Regions from separate parts of the Williamsia sp. z71 genome, predicted to be linked through region 1. Evidence: riboswitches for the same ligand, from Rfam matches in the RefSeq annotation. Region 1 holds a riboswitch; the other holds the start of a gene.
What was found. A riboswitch is a leader RNA that binds a small molecule or an ion and turns the genes downstream of it on or off. The one in region 1 is predicted to bind cyclic di-AMP.
Positions count from the first base shown of each region.

Region 2: another riboswitch for cyclic di-AMP. It lies ahead of AC51GR_RS06685 (C40 family peptidase); the one in region 1 lies ahead of AC51GR_RS10880 (transglycosylase family protein).

Region 1 is NZ_JCANWX010000004.1:19,078-26,053, reverse strand. It holds gene AC51GR_RS10885 (TRAP transporter large permease) at 1-1,537, opposite strand, end outside; gene AC51GR_RS10880 (transglycosylase family protein) at 1,812-2,408, opposite strand; cyclic di-AMP (ydaO/yuaA leader) riboswitch at 2,416-2,616, opposite strand; gene AC51GR_RS10875 (MoaD/ThiS family protein) at 2,928-3,176, opposite strand; gene moaA (GTP 3',8-cyclase MoaA) at 3,178-4,263, opposite strand; gene AC51GR_RS10865 (flavin reductase family protein) at 4,341-4,853, opposite strand; gene AC51GR_RS10860 (hypothetical protein) at 4,862-5,113, opposite strand; gene AC51GR_RS10855 (cold-shock protein) at 5,336-5,749, shown strand; gene AC51GR_RS10850 (DUF2771 family protein) at 5,768-6,301, opposite strand; gene AC51GR_RS10845 (MFS transporter) at 6,298-6,976, opposite strand, start outside.
Region 2 is NZ_JCANWX010000002.1:538,310-545,285, reverse strand. It holds gene AC51GR_RS06700 (glycosyltransferase family 4 protein) at 1-953, opposite strand, end outside; gene AC51GR_RS06695 (hypothetical protein) at 958-2,361, opposite strand; gene AC51GR_RS06690 (C40 family peptidase) at 2,370-3,386, opposite strand; gene AC51GR_RS06685 (C40 family peptidase) at 3,639-4,223, opposite strand; cyclic di-AMP (ydaO/yuaA leader) riboswitch at 4,239-4,422, opposite strand; gene AC51GR_RS06680 (DEDD exonuclease domain-containing protein) at 5,066-6,784, shown strand; gene AC51GR_RS06675 (Lrp/AsnC family transcriptional regulator) at 6,805-6,976, shown strand, end outside.

The sequences.
Region 1 (6,976 bases):
CGACGGGCAAGAAGCACTTCCGGGCCAGGTCGAGTACCGGAACCCGGGCGAATCCGGCCACAGCGACGAGCGATGACCAGGCGACGAGCGTGCCACCGCCCGACCAGATATTGCCCATCTGACCGATCGCCGCAAGGGTCGAGGGATCCATGTCGACGGCCGGACCCAGAGCCCCCGAGAGTGAACCGGTCAGCGGCAGGCCACTGAAACCGGAGCCCTCCAGACCCGCGATCATGCCGATGAACAGGATGCCGAACGCCGTCACGAACGAGTTCTGGGGGAGGTGTGACTGCGCGGAGTTCACCAGATCGAACAGGATTGCCGGACCTGCCTCGTCGTCGGAGTAGCCCAGAATCGCGCCGGAGAAGTCGGCGTTTCCGATGAAGAAGAAGCCGGCGATGGGGAGCACGATGCCCATCGCCTTGAAGGCGAAGACAAGCCCGTCGATGAGGTGCTCGGACGTGGTCTCGAGAAAGTTGCCCTTGTCGGTGACCGCGGCGGCCGCAAAGAGCACCAGAGCGGCGATACCTCCGACGATGGCGGCCGCATCGCCACCTTTCAACTCTGGGAAGACACCCACCTTCCCCAAGATGAGGTAGACCACGAAGGCGAGATAGACCAGCGGCACCAGCATCGCGAAGGTGCGAGCCATCGCCGACTTCGCCGGCGGTTGATCGCCCGGTACCGCCACCCGTTCGATAACGGTTGTGGCCGAGGACGATTCGGTCACGGTGGACACTTTCACCGGGCCGCCGGGCCGCGGTCCGGGGAGACCGCCGTCGACGGAGTCGGAATCCGGTCCGCCGACACCACCGTCGTCGCCCAGCTCATCACGCAGGTCGTCGGCACCGCGGTCGGCCTCTGCCTCCCATTCGACGAGCAGGTCCGGTGACGGAGCGCGCCAGTGTTTGCGCTGCATGACGAACGTGATGATGAGGGCGGTCAGGCCGACGATGAGCGATAGGACCATCGCCTTGTCGGCCACCAGGTCGGCGTCCACGCCGGCGCTCGATGCCGAGATGCCGGGAGCGACTTTGATGATGTAGTCCGACGACAGCGCCATTCCCTGACCGCAGATGGCGATCACCATACCGACCGACAGCGGAGACAGGCCGGCACGGATGGCCACGGGGATGAGCACTGCGCCCACGAGCGGAACCGCAGGTGTGGGCCAGAAGAACAGCGAGATCACGTAGGTGACGATCGCCAGAACGATGAAACTGCTTGTGCCGGTCCGCATCACGCGCCTGAACGGGGCGACCATCAGGCGGTCGGCACCCATGTGACGAAGTGCGCCCAACATTGCCGTGACCATGGCGATGATGAGGAAGATGTTGAAAAGCTCTTTGGCGGCAACAAGACTGGCATTGAAGATCGATGCGAGACCGGTGATGATGCTGCCGGAGAAGACGAAGGCGGTCAGGAATGTCGCTATCACAGCAGGTACGACGATGTTCTTGCGCATTGCCATCGTGATGAGGATGACGATGATCCCGACGAAATACACCCAGTGGGCGGCAGTGAGATGAGCGTTCAATGTGGTTCCTCCGGAAAACGCACCTGGACCGAAATGTGCGGGGCTGTGAGAATTGAGTTTTCCGCCAGAACCGATGACCGGCAACGCGAACGTTGCACAGTCGTACCCGTCATATATGTGCAATCTCCACGCATTGTTGCCGGTGCGTTACTTCCATGTCTGTCCGGTAACGCCGGGCCATCTGCCGCTGTCTGCTCCAGAATTTGGAAAAGGACCCCACACGGACGTTGCGTCGCGTGTGGGGTCCTTCGTCTGGGGGCTTCCCGAAGGTGGATCAGGAAGCGGGCAGGTAGCCCTTGTACTCGTTGAACAGTGCGACCTGATCAGCGGTGAGGTCACCCTGCGCATTGGCCTGGTCGAGCAGCTGGTGCAGCGCGGGATCGTTGATCGTGGCCTTGAGCTGAGCGACGATGTCGTCGGTCGCCTGCGCCAGGTTCGGGAGCTCGGGCACGGCCGGGATCTCCAGGCTCGGAGCCGCGGTCGGGGCGTCGCGCTGGGTGGCGCCGCTCAGACCGGTGCCGCAGGTGGGCCATGCGCCCTTGCCCTGAGAGGCGAGGACACGCTCGGCGACAGCGATCTGCTGTTCCTTGGTGGCCTGGTCTGCCGACGGGGCGAACTCGCCGCCGCCGTGGCCGGTCCAGGTGCTCGGGGAGAACTGCAGGCCGCCCTGGTAACCGTTTCCGGTGTTGATGGCCCAGTTGCCGCCCGACTCGCACTGTGCGACGCGGTCCCACTCGGCGTCGGTGGCTGCTCCGGCGTTGCCGCCGCCTGCGAAGGCGAGGCTGGCGCCGCCGCCGATGACGGCAGAGGTGAGAGCGATCTTGGCAACGGTGCGACCGGTGTTGGTCGGCTGACGATGACGTCCGGACATAAGTTTAACTTCCTCTCTCCACGCGCCTACGAAGTCAGCTGTCGGGTTCGAGCGAGAGGTTGCTCGGTTCCGCTATGCGGAACTGCACCCCAAGGATTTCGTTGGTCGGCAGGCGTTGACCGCCGTGGACCGCGGAAATCCGGTGATCTCCAGGAGATGTTTGGGTCCCCCGCCCCCGTCCCTGAATTGCGTTTGGTGTGTCTCGGACCGCGGGACGAGGTTGGGCGCGGCGATCCGAGAGTATTCAGTTGCGATCGGGTCGATCTGGTCGATCAGTTCGACCGAGTCAGACGGTACGTGTTAATTCGCGCTTACACACGCCTACTCGAGGGGGCATAACTGTGTGTCCAGAAGGGGCTTTTGAGCCTGATTTGGCATATTTGCTGCTCACCGGTATGACTGTCGTCCCGTGTCCGATCCGTGATCGAACCGTGATGTGAGTAACGTCACAGTTTGAATCAAGGGGATGAAGCGCACAAGTGGGTCAAACGACCCGGTTACGTGCGGGGGTTCGCTGACTCAACCGCCTGCGAACGGCGGGAGAACATCGACGGTGTCTCCCCCGGAGAGGGTTCGCGACCGGTCGCGGACCGCTACCGACTCATGCAGATATGAGCATCTTTGCAACACTTCGGCCAACCGCGGATTCGATTGCCCCAATTCGGATTCCAGATCGGCAAGAGTTGCTTTGTCGGTGAGATGTATCACCAGTTGCTCGACCCCGGCGGCGGCCTGCGCAGCCGCGAAAAACCTGACGCAGATCTCCATGTCAGCCCCCGATCGCCGACATGGGTCGGGAGGGCTGGAGGAAGCCCGGATCGTTGACCCCGTGACCGGGCAACTTGCCCCAGGTCGCTTCGCGCCAACGCAGCGCGATGTCCTGATCTGAATTCTCGGTTGACTTCAGCAAAGCACGAATATCGGTCTCCGACGTGGCGAACAGACAGTTGCGGAGTTGACCGTCGGCGGTCAGGCGGGTTCGGTCGCAGTCGCCGCAGAAGGGCCGTGTCACCGAGGCGATGATGCCCACCCGGGCCGGCTTGCCGTCCGGTGTGTGATGCCCCTCGACGAGCCACCGCTGCGCCGGTGCGGCGCCCCGGGGTGCGGTATCGGGCCGTAGATCGAATTCGGCCTGCAGCGTGTCGAGGATCTGGTCTGCGGTGACCATCGTCGTCCGTGACCAGTGGTGCTCGGCGTCCAGCGGCATCTGTTCGATGATGCGTAATTCGTATCCCTCGGCCAGGCAGAACCTCAGGAGTTCAGGGGCATCGGCCAATCCGGTTTCGGGATCGAGGACCGCGTTGACCTTGACCGGCCGTAGACCGGCTGCCTGTGCTGCGGCCAGCCCGGCGATGACGTCGGGGAGTCGGTCGCGGCGGGTGATCGAGGCGAAGCGGGCCGCGTCGACGGTGTCGAGGGAGACGTTGACCCGATCGAGTCCGGCCGCGGCCAGCGCCTCGGCGCTGCGGGCCAGGCTCAGGCCGTTGGTGGTCAGGGCGATCTCGGGGCGCGGTTCGAGAGCGGCCACGGCACTGATGATCTCGGTCAGATCCTTGCGCAGTAGTGGTTCGCCGCCGGTGAATCGGACCGCGCGGATACCCAGGTCGCGAACCGCGACACCGACGAGCCGGACGATTTCGTCGGCGGTGAGGACGTCGGCCTTGTCGAGCCAGTCCAGACCCTCCGCCGGCATGCAGTACGTGCACCGGAGGTTGCAGCGGTCGGTCACCGAGACGCGCAGGTCGCGCACCGCCCGTCCGAAGGTGTCGATCATCGGACCGGTGGTGGGCATGACGGCGTCGGTTGTCGGTCGCGCGACGGGACCGGTTGGCATACCGAGTGCGATGACTGTCACAGGGTCCAGCCTACGGTTTACTGCCGGAACGCGGTGGCCGCAATGGGCTCACGGCACCGGGGCGGGCGGGAAACGGCTCAGGCGCGGCGTTCCAGGGCGCGGAAGGTGCTGGCGTGGAACACCAGCGGTTCCTGCTCGGTGTCGGCACGCAATGCCAGCACCTTGAGGAGTACCAGGCTGTGATCACCTGCCGGGATCTCGTTGTAGATCTCACACGCCAGTTGCGCGACGGCGCCCCCGATGAACAGTGCGCCGTCGGCGGTGGTCTCGAGTGCGAGTCCGTCGAACCGCTTTGCGGCCGGGCCTGCCAACTGCTTGCACTCGGCGTCCTGGTCGTGTGCGAACACCGACACGCCGAGCACCGCCGCCGAATGCAACTTGGGCCAGGTCGTCGACTCGTTCTGCACACACAGCGATACCAGCGGGGGATCGAGTGACACGGTGGCGAAAGAACTCGCCGCGATACCGATCGGGTCACCGTCGCCCTGATGGCATACGGCGACGACGCCGGTCGGAAAACAACTGTAGGCACGCCGCAGGGCCGAACCATCGCTGGTGGGCGTCAGGGCTCCGTCAATGTGAAGGCTCATCTCGCAGATCACTCTAGTGGCGGCCTGTTGTCGCCGTCGGAGCGGTCGGCCTGTTGTTTCGCCCGGCGCCCTGATCGCAGGGCAAAAATCAGTCCGAGCAGAAACCCCAGGGGTGCACACATGATGAGCAGATAGACGAACAGGGGAGCGGTTTCACCGGTGATCGGCTCGGCGAGAAACAGTGCGATGAGCGCAATGAGCCCAACCGCGAACAACCCCACCGCAACCCGTAGCAATCCGGCGCCTTCGGCTTTGCGCATGAGGTCAACGGTAGTGCAGTGCCAGGCGGCCACCAGAGGGCGGCGCTCCCTCCTGCGGGGCGAGCCGAAGGCGAAGGCCTGATCCGGCCGCATGACGGGAGAAAACCATGGTGTTCGGAGCATGGCCGAGGGGCTAGACTGATCAAACGCGTCTGGCTGGACCGCAATTGTCACAGCGGGCGCTTTCGTTTTGGGTCACGCGAACAGATGAGGGTGTGCACAGTGCCTACCGGCAAGGTGAAGTGGTACGACGCGGAGAAGGGCTTCGGCTTTCTCTCGCAAGACGATGGCGAAGACGTCTATGTACGTTCGTCAGCGCTCCCCGCTGGAACCGAGGCTCTCAAGCCCGGCCAGAAGGTCGAGTTCGGCATGGCCGCAGGTCGTCGTGGCCCGCAGGCGCTCACGGTCAAGATCCTCGACCCGGCGCCGAGCGTTGCCAAGAACACCCGGGAAGCCCGTAAGGAGCAGCCCAAGCGGCACACTACCGACGAGCTGCACGGCATGGTCGCCGATCTGATCACTTTGCTCGAGGGCAAGGTGCAGCCGGATCTGCGCAAGGGGCGCTACCCCGATCGCAAGACATCGCAACGTATTTCAGAGGTTGTCCGGGCCGTGGCCCGCGAACTCGAATCCTGATCCCCCCGACGCCGTCGACTACCCGGAAGCGGGGATGTCGACGCTGTCGGGAAGGGTGTCGATGGCCCAGATTCCGCGTTGGATGAAGACGCCGGGCTGGGTCTCCACCTGCGAGGGCTGGGTGATCTGGACGACGGCCAAGATCTTGTCCTTCGTCGAAGGCAACGTGATGGTGCGTTTGGAGTCGCTCAGGTAGATGGTCTCGGTGCCGTTGTCGAAGCCTTCGGCGGTCAGGTGCTGCACCACCAGGATCCACGGGCCCACCGCGAGTTCATGCGAGAGCGACACCATCAGGGTGTCGCCGACGGCGACGGGAACCCGCGTGGGTGGATTCGTCGCCGAGCCGTCGCACTTCGACAGGTCGATGCTGCAGTAGGCCAGCGGTTCGACGCGGACCAGCTTGCTGCCCGAGGCGACCTGGACGTACGGCACGTCGTCGCTCTTGTGGCCCGCGGTCAGTGCGGCCACCGAGCCGCCGACGATGGCAACGAACAGGACGGCAACAATCGCCGCAATGATGGCGAACTTCTTTTCGCCGGTCGTCAAACTCATACTTCGCGAGCACCCTTTTTCCGTGATGTGTTCTTGTTCCACGACTCCCGCACGGTGGGATCGACGTGGATTGCGCCGGTCGGCATGGTCATGTCTGGCCGCTTGCCACCGAAACCGGGGACCAGGGTCGATCCCCGGTTGGTGACGAACGTCTGGGCGAATCCGAGGGCCAGCAGGCCGGTGACCACACCGAAACCGATGGTCAGGTTGGTCGGCAGCAGGACGCCGAGGGAGGCGCCGAAGACCCATCCCATCTGCAGCACGGTCTCGGAACGGCCGAATGCCGACGCCCGGGATTCGTCGGGGAGATCGGTCTGGATGGACGAGTCGAGGCAGACCTTGCCGATCGCGCTGGTCCCCGACGCGATCAGTGCGGCGATGGCGATGAAGATCAGGTTGCTGAAGACCGCGGCGAGCAGCGCGACGACCGCGCAGGTACCGGTCACGATCACCACGATGCGCTGAGGGTTCGGGAGTTCGAGGCGGGTGCCGGTGGCATTGCCGATGAAGTTGCCGATGCCGGCCGCCGCGCCCACCGCACCGAGCATCGCGACCTGGGCCCAGCCGCTGCCGCCGCCCTGCTGAGACTTCGCATAGAAGGCGACGAACAGCGTCAGGAAGCCGGTGAGGATGCGGATCGTCCCGTTGCCCCACAACCCCACCAGGACGTTGCGG
Region 2 (6,976 bases), on a different contig from region 1:
CCCTGCAGCACCGTCTCGGGTGCACCACCCGAATCACCTGCGATCACCGGCACTCCGGTCGCCGACGCCTCCAGGTACACGATGCCCAATCCTTCGACGTCCAATCCGCGACCACGCGTGCGCGCCGGCATCGCGAACACATCGGCGATGTTGTGATAGCTCGCCAACTCGTCCGCCGGGACCGACCCGGTGAACAGGACGTGGTCGGTCATCCCCGTGTCGGCCGCGAGCTCGCGCAGGCGTTTCGCGTCGGGTCCACCACCGACGATCACCAGGGTTGCCCCCGCGATCGACCCCCGGACCTGTGGCAGCGCCTGGATCAGCATGTCCTGCCCCTTGCGCGGCACGAGCCGCGACAGACACAGGATGGTCGGCGCATCGCCCAGCCCCAGCCGCTCCCGAAAGACCTGGCGGGCAACGGGATCGGGGGCGAATCGGTCGACGTCGACGCCGGGCGGTAGGTGTTCGAGCGCCGCGTGCGCTCCGAACGCGGCGGCGAAGCGGCCGCGGGTGTACTTGCTCACATAGGTGATCACGTCGGTGTTGCGGCCGATCATGCCGAGTGTCTGGCGGGCCACCGGCAGCATCGACCAGCCCACCTCATGGCCGTGGGTGCTGGCGACCACCCGGTCGGCACCGGCCCGCCGGACCGCGCCTGCCAGTGTCGCCAACGGCGCGGCCGCACCGAACCACACCGTGTCCACCTGATGCGCACGCACCAACTCGGCCGCCCGATGAGCGACCAAGGGCGTCGGCAACATCAATGTCGTCCCGTGCCGCACCACCTCATACGGCTGCTGGGCATCGAAACGGACGTGGCTGTCCCCGCGCCAGCGCGGCGCGTAGACGATGATGTCGTCGGCCGGAAGCCGATCGACCAGATTCTGCAGGTACGACTGGATCCCCCCTTGCCGGGGTGGAAAGTCGTTGGTGACCAACAGGGTCCGGTGCATCAGCTCACCGTATCTGCGCCCAGAGCCAATCGCGCCATTGCCGCACCAGTTCTTCGCGGGAGATCCCCAGCACCACTGTGGATGCGGTGTCCTGAGCGGCCACCACCAGCGCGGGGTCGACGGGTTGATCCGCACCGGCCAGGGCGACGTAGAAGTTCCGGAGCTCGTCCGGTCCGAACCTCTCGGCGACGAAGGCGGCCACCGACCACGCCGACTGATACGACACGGCCGCGTCGGGATTGCTCGGCGAGAAGTCGGCATCGCTCGGCAAGTCTGCCGGTGGCCCCGAGGTCGTGATCTCCTGCGCCAGGGCCGGTGCCGCCTGCGAGAGCTCCGTATAGGTGCCGCTACGGCCGACGTACTCCGCGACCCCCTCGGTGACCCACGTGGCGGCATTCTCCGCGGTGACCGCCCGGGCCGCCACATGGAACACCTCGTGGCGCAGGACCACGCCCAGCTCACCGGAATCGAGTTGTGCCGCTTGGGGAGTGAACACCACTCGCTGACCGATGGCGGTCGGCGCCGCCCCGTCCGGTCTCTCGATCTCGGTGAAGACGGTCACCGCGGCGGCGGCTTCCGCGTCGGATCCACCGGCTCCGGTGATCGAACGGAACTCGTCGTCGGTGTCCGCGGCGATCACGCCGACGCTCTGTGGCCATTTCGTGCCCCAGAACCGACTCACCGAGGTCACCGCGGCCGGAAGCTCACCGGCAATCGCGTCGGCGAATCGGCGGTCACCGCCATTGGTGAGCACCAGCGACTCACCAGGACTCGTCGCGACCTTCTGCGCACCCGGAGTCGGGAACTGCCAGACCTGGCCGGGAGCCGGTGCCTCTCCGAACAGTGGCGCTGCTTCGGCGACGATGCGCCAGCCGTCCGGGTACTGGGCCATGACCATCGGGATGTCGACCACCACGACTTTCGGGTCGATACCCGCGTACGCATAGCGCAGCTGTACCGGTGCCACCCAGGAATCGACGCTGCCGGCAGCGTCGAGGGTGTCCTGGATCTGACTCGGCACCCGGCGTTCGAAGTCGCGGCTGTCCGCGAGCCGGTACTCGAAGGTCGTCAACGGCAGATCCGGGACGCCGGCAGCACTGAGCTCGGTCCGACTGCGTAGAGCGGCATCAGCGGACGGGTCCAGTTGCGCCAGCGCCTTGTCGGGGTCATCGGCCCGCAACGCGTCGGTATAGGCCTGCAGGGTGAGGGTGACGCCGAGTGTCCGCGCCTGTTCATACGGATTCGCAGGCCGCGCGGCGGGCGCGGCGGACTCCGATGCCGAATCCTGGGACGGGTCACGGGCTATGACGATGGCCGCGATGGCGACCACGGCGACGAGCACCACCGCGAGTACTGCCCAGACTGCGCGCCGGGTCCGGGGGGCGAGGGCGTCGAGCCCCTTGCGCACCGAGATGATCAGTACCGTCGGGCCGAGTTGAACGGGCCACCCTTGTCCACCGGGACAACCGCCACGGGCACACCAAAGGTGGACGCGTGGATCACGTACCCGTTGCCGACGTACATACCTACGTGGGTGGCGTCGGGGTAATAGATGATCAGGTCACCGGGTCGCATGTCGTCGCGGGAGACCTCGGTTCCACCGGCGAGTTGGGCCTGGCTCGACCGCGGCAACGTCTTTCCGGCCTGCTTGTAGGCCCAGACCATCAGTCCGGAACAGTCGAATTGGTCGGGACCGGTGGCGCCCCAGACGTACGGATCCCCCACCCGGGTCATCGCCGCACGAACCGCGACCACCTCCGGAGCGGTACCGGCGGGCAGCAGCTTCGGGTCGAAGTCGACACTGGCACCGGCGAGTTCGGCGAGTTGCTTGCCGGTCAGTGCCTGGTACATGGCCCGGATCTCGGTCGCCTTGAAGACGCGCTCACTTTGCTGGGCCTGCAGGTCGGCACTGGTCTTCTCGGCGGTGGCAACAGCGGCTTCGGCCTTGAGTTTGGCGTCGGCCGCGGTCTTCTGCGCCTTCTCCGCGTTCGACTTCGCGGCGGTGAACTTCTTGACGTCCGCTACCGTCTGGCGCGAGATCATCTCCAGGCCGGCCATCTGGTCGAGAAGCGACTGCGGCGAATCACTCACCAGCACCGCGTAGAGGCGATTGACCCGGGCCCCTTTGTAACTCGCGGTGACGAGCGCATCGACCGCGCCCTGCAGATCCGCGGCCTGCTTGTCGAGTGCGGCGACATTGGCCACGGCCGCCTCGGAATCCTTGGTCGCAGCGGCGACGGCCTCGCGTTGTTTGCCGAGTTCGATGGTCGCCGTGTGGATCGCCTCGGTGGCCTGTTCGGCTTCACGCCCGAGTTTGGTGTAGTCGGCCAGCATCACGTCGGGGCTCTGTGGAGCGGGTTCGGCACCCGCCGGCGTACCGGCCCCCAGGGCGACGGCCAACGCCACGACCACACCGGCGACCACAGTCCGCATCACGGCGGCATATCCCTCACGCACCACGACTCTGACAACTCCTTGTTGACCGACGTTCACAATTCCGGTCGACGGCGGTCACCCGACGACCTATCCCCTGCACTGCATTTGACCAACCCGGCCAGGCTACACAGCGCGCATGGGCGGGCGATGTGAATCGCCGGACACCAGCGCCGTAAAGGCTGCCGGATGCCGTCGGGCGGGACCGCAAGACTCTGCGGACCCGCCCAATGGCTGTTCAGTTCTGGTTGCTCAGTAGCGGCGGATGTCCACGATCGACATGCCGTCGAGAGCCATCCGGGCGACGGGCACACCCTCGGTCGAGGAGTGCACGACTTCACCGCCGCCGACGTAGATGCCGGCATGGCCGCCACCGTTGTAGATCACGACGTCGCCGGGCAGGGCGTTCGCAGCGCTGACGCTGGTGCCTCCGCCGAGCTGGCCGTAGCTGTCCCGGGGAATGGTCTGACCGGCCTGCTGGTGCGACCAGTAGACGAGACCCGAGCAATCGAAAGCACTGGGGCCGGCTGCGCCGTAGACGTACGGCGAACCGATCTTGCTGACTGCGGCGTCCGCAGCGATCTGACCGGCAGCCTTGACAGGTGCGGGCGCAGCGGCGACGCCGGGGAGGAGGTTTTCCGGCTTCAGCTCATTCGGAATCATTTCCGGGGTGAGACCGGGGATGTCGAAAGTTCCGACACCGGGGACGGTCACCGGTGCGGCGAAGGCAGGCGCTGCGGCGATACCCAGGGTGCCGAGAGTGATCGAACCGGCAATGAGTGCACCGCGGGCACTCTTGGCGCCACGGCTTTCTTTGTTCAAACGATGTTTCGCCACGAAGCGAGATCTCCTTGTTTCTTCCCTATCCGCTGACCGAGTTAGCTGTCGGATTCGGGCCGGAAGATGGCCCTACCCGGTGAACCCGCAAAGTCGTTGAGACCTCAGGGTTCGATGGGATTCACCCCGAATGCGGACTTGTGGTCTGCATCAGATGGTTCCCCGGTTCACCGTGTTGGTGATTAAGCGGCGACCTGACGATTCCTCCGGATGGAGTGAACACTTTCGTTAGGTCTCAGAAAGGTTACGAAACCGTGGTGGCGAATGTCCACCGGAAGGACGACAGGGTCCGTCCGGCGTGTTGCGTCACACAGCCCACAAACGGGGCTGATTTTGGTCCGAAAAGTACCCTTGAGCTGCAGGAGTACGCCTGCGGTGATCGTGAGTCTCAGACTTGCCCAGCATGCCCGCGGCACGGAACGTCGCGACCGCCTCGTCTATGCGGGCCTCGTGATCAATAACGAATTCATCACAGCGAACTTCCGCATCCTCGCTGCTCCGGACCCCTACGGGGCCCATGAAGACGGTCATCATGCAGCCGTCACACTCGACAGGACGGCCCGGGCAGGTGCTGCATTCGATGAGCAATGTGATCTCCGTCTCATTGGGTCTCTCATCTCGATCTCGGGGCCCTCAGGGTTTACCCGGAGGCGAGATGAGGCCGACTTTTGTTACATCGCTCGAGACGCTAGCGGCACCCTCCGACAAGACATCTCGGATGTTGTACCCGGCCCTCCGCGGCCCAAACATCCGAGCCCGACAACGTAGTGCTGTCGGAGGCTCGAACTAGTGTTCGTCGCGTGAGTGGTGTGAGTGGTGTCAGTGAGGTCATTGGGGCCCAGATGTCGTTTGATGACCCGACCCTGGCGCATCCGGACGACCGGCCACTCCGCGAGACGACGTTTGTCGTGGTCGACCTCGAGACCACCGGCGGCAGCCCGACCGACGATCGCATCACCGAGATCGGGGCGGTCAAGATCTGTGGTGGCGAAGTGCTCGGTGATTTCGCGACACTCGTCGACCCCCGTCGCGGCATTCCCCCGCACATCGTCCGGTTGACCGGGATCACCGAGGCGATGGTCTACCGGGCGCCGACCATCGATCAGGTATTGCCGGCATTCCTGGAGTTCGCCCAGGATGCGGTGATCGTCGCGCACAACGCGCGCTTCGATGTCGGCTTCCTGCGCGCCGCCGCCAACGACCTCGGCCACCCGTGGGACTTCCATCGGGTTCTGTGCACCGTGAAACTCGCGAGACGGGTGCTGACCCGTGACGAGGCGCCCACGGTGAAACTCTCCGCCCTCGCCGCCCTGTTCGCCGTGCAGACGCAGCCGACGCACCGGGCGCTCGACGATGCCCGTGCGACGGTGGAGGTACTGCATCGCCTGTTCGAGCGGGTGGGCAACCAGGGTGTCCATACATATAGGGAACTGCGCGACTATCTCCCCGGAATTTCTGCGGCCACCCGCAGCAAGAGAGCACTGTCGGACCACCTGCCGTCCGAACCCGGCGTCTATCTGTTCCGCGGACCGTCGGACGAAGTCCTGTATATCGGGACGGCGGTCGATCTACGGCGTCGGGTTCGCAGTTATTTCACCGGATCGGAGACCCGTACCCGCATCCGGGAGATGGTGGATCTGGCCACCCGCGTCGATCACGTGCAATGCGCACACCGCATCGAGGCCGGGGTCCGGGAACTGCGCCTGCTCGGCGCCCATGCCCCGCCATACAACCGTCGGTCCAAGTTCCCCCATCGTGGTTGGTGGCTCTGCCTCACCGACGAGCCGTTCCCACGGCTGAAGGTGAGCCGCACGCCCACCACGACTGCCCTGGGCCCGGTCCGGTCCCGATCCGTTGCATATGACATCGCCGACCTCATCGCCGAACTCTGTGAACTGCGCACCTGCCGCACACCGCTACGTGCCACCGGTGTGCACCGCTGCGAGGTCGGTCCGGACGGCAGACGGATCGTCGGCGGCTGCCACGGTGCGAGCGCCGAAGCGCTCGATGCCGGCGTCTACCGCCCGCGGGCCCAGGCGGTGGCCGACCTGTTCTCGGGCCGCAGCGATGCACCCATCCTGGTCGCACTCGATCGACTGACCGCCCTGTCCGAGGCGGAATTGTTCGAGAACGCGGCCCGGCTGCGCGACCGCCTCGATCAACTCATCGCCCACCTCGAACGCTGTCAGCGCCTGGCCGCGCTCGCCCGGATCTCCGAGCTCGTCGCAGCCGCACCCGACGGGCGCGGTGGCTGGGACCTTGCCGTCATCCGGCATGGACGCCTGGCCAGCGCCGGTGTCGCGACCCGCGGCGTCCCCCCGATGCCGGTCGTCGAGTTGCTCGCCGCATCCGCCGAGACCGTGATTCCCGAAACCGGACCGCTCTGCGGTGCCCCGCCGGAAGAAACCGCCCTGGTCTTCCGGTGGCTCACCAGTCCGGGTGTTCGAATCGTCTGCGCCACAAGCGGATTCAGCCTACCCAGACACGGCGCCGGACGCTGGGCCCAGTGGCGCGAACTCGTCGGATCGGCACATCGGACCATCGACATCGATCACGACTGAACCGGCACTACTCTGAGACCATGATTACCGCGATCGTCCTGATCCAGACCGACGTCCACCAGATCCCCGAAACCGCCCAGGCCGTCGCCGACATCCCCGGTGTCACCGAGGTCTATTCGTGCGCAGGCGACGTCGATCTGATCGCAAAGCTACGGGTCCGCGACCATGAAAAGATCGCCGACGTGGTGACCG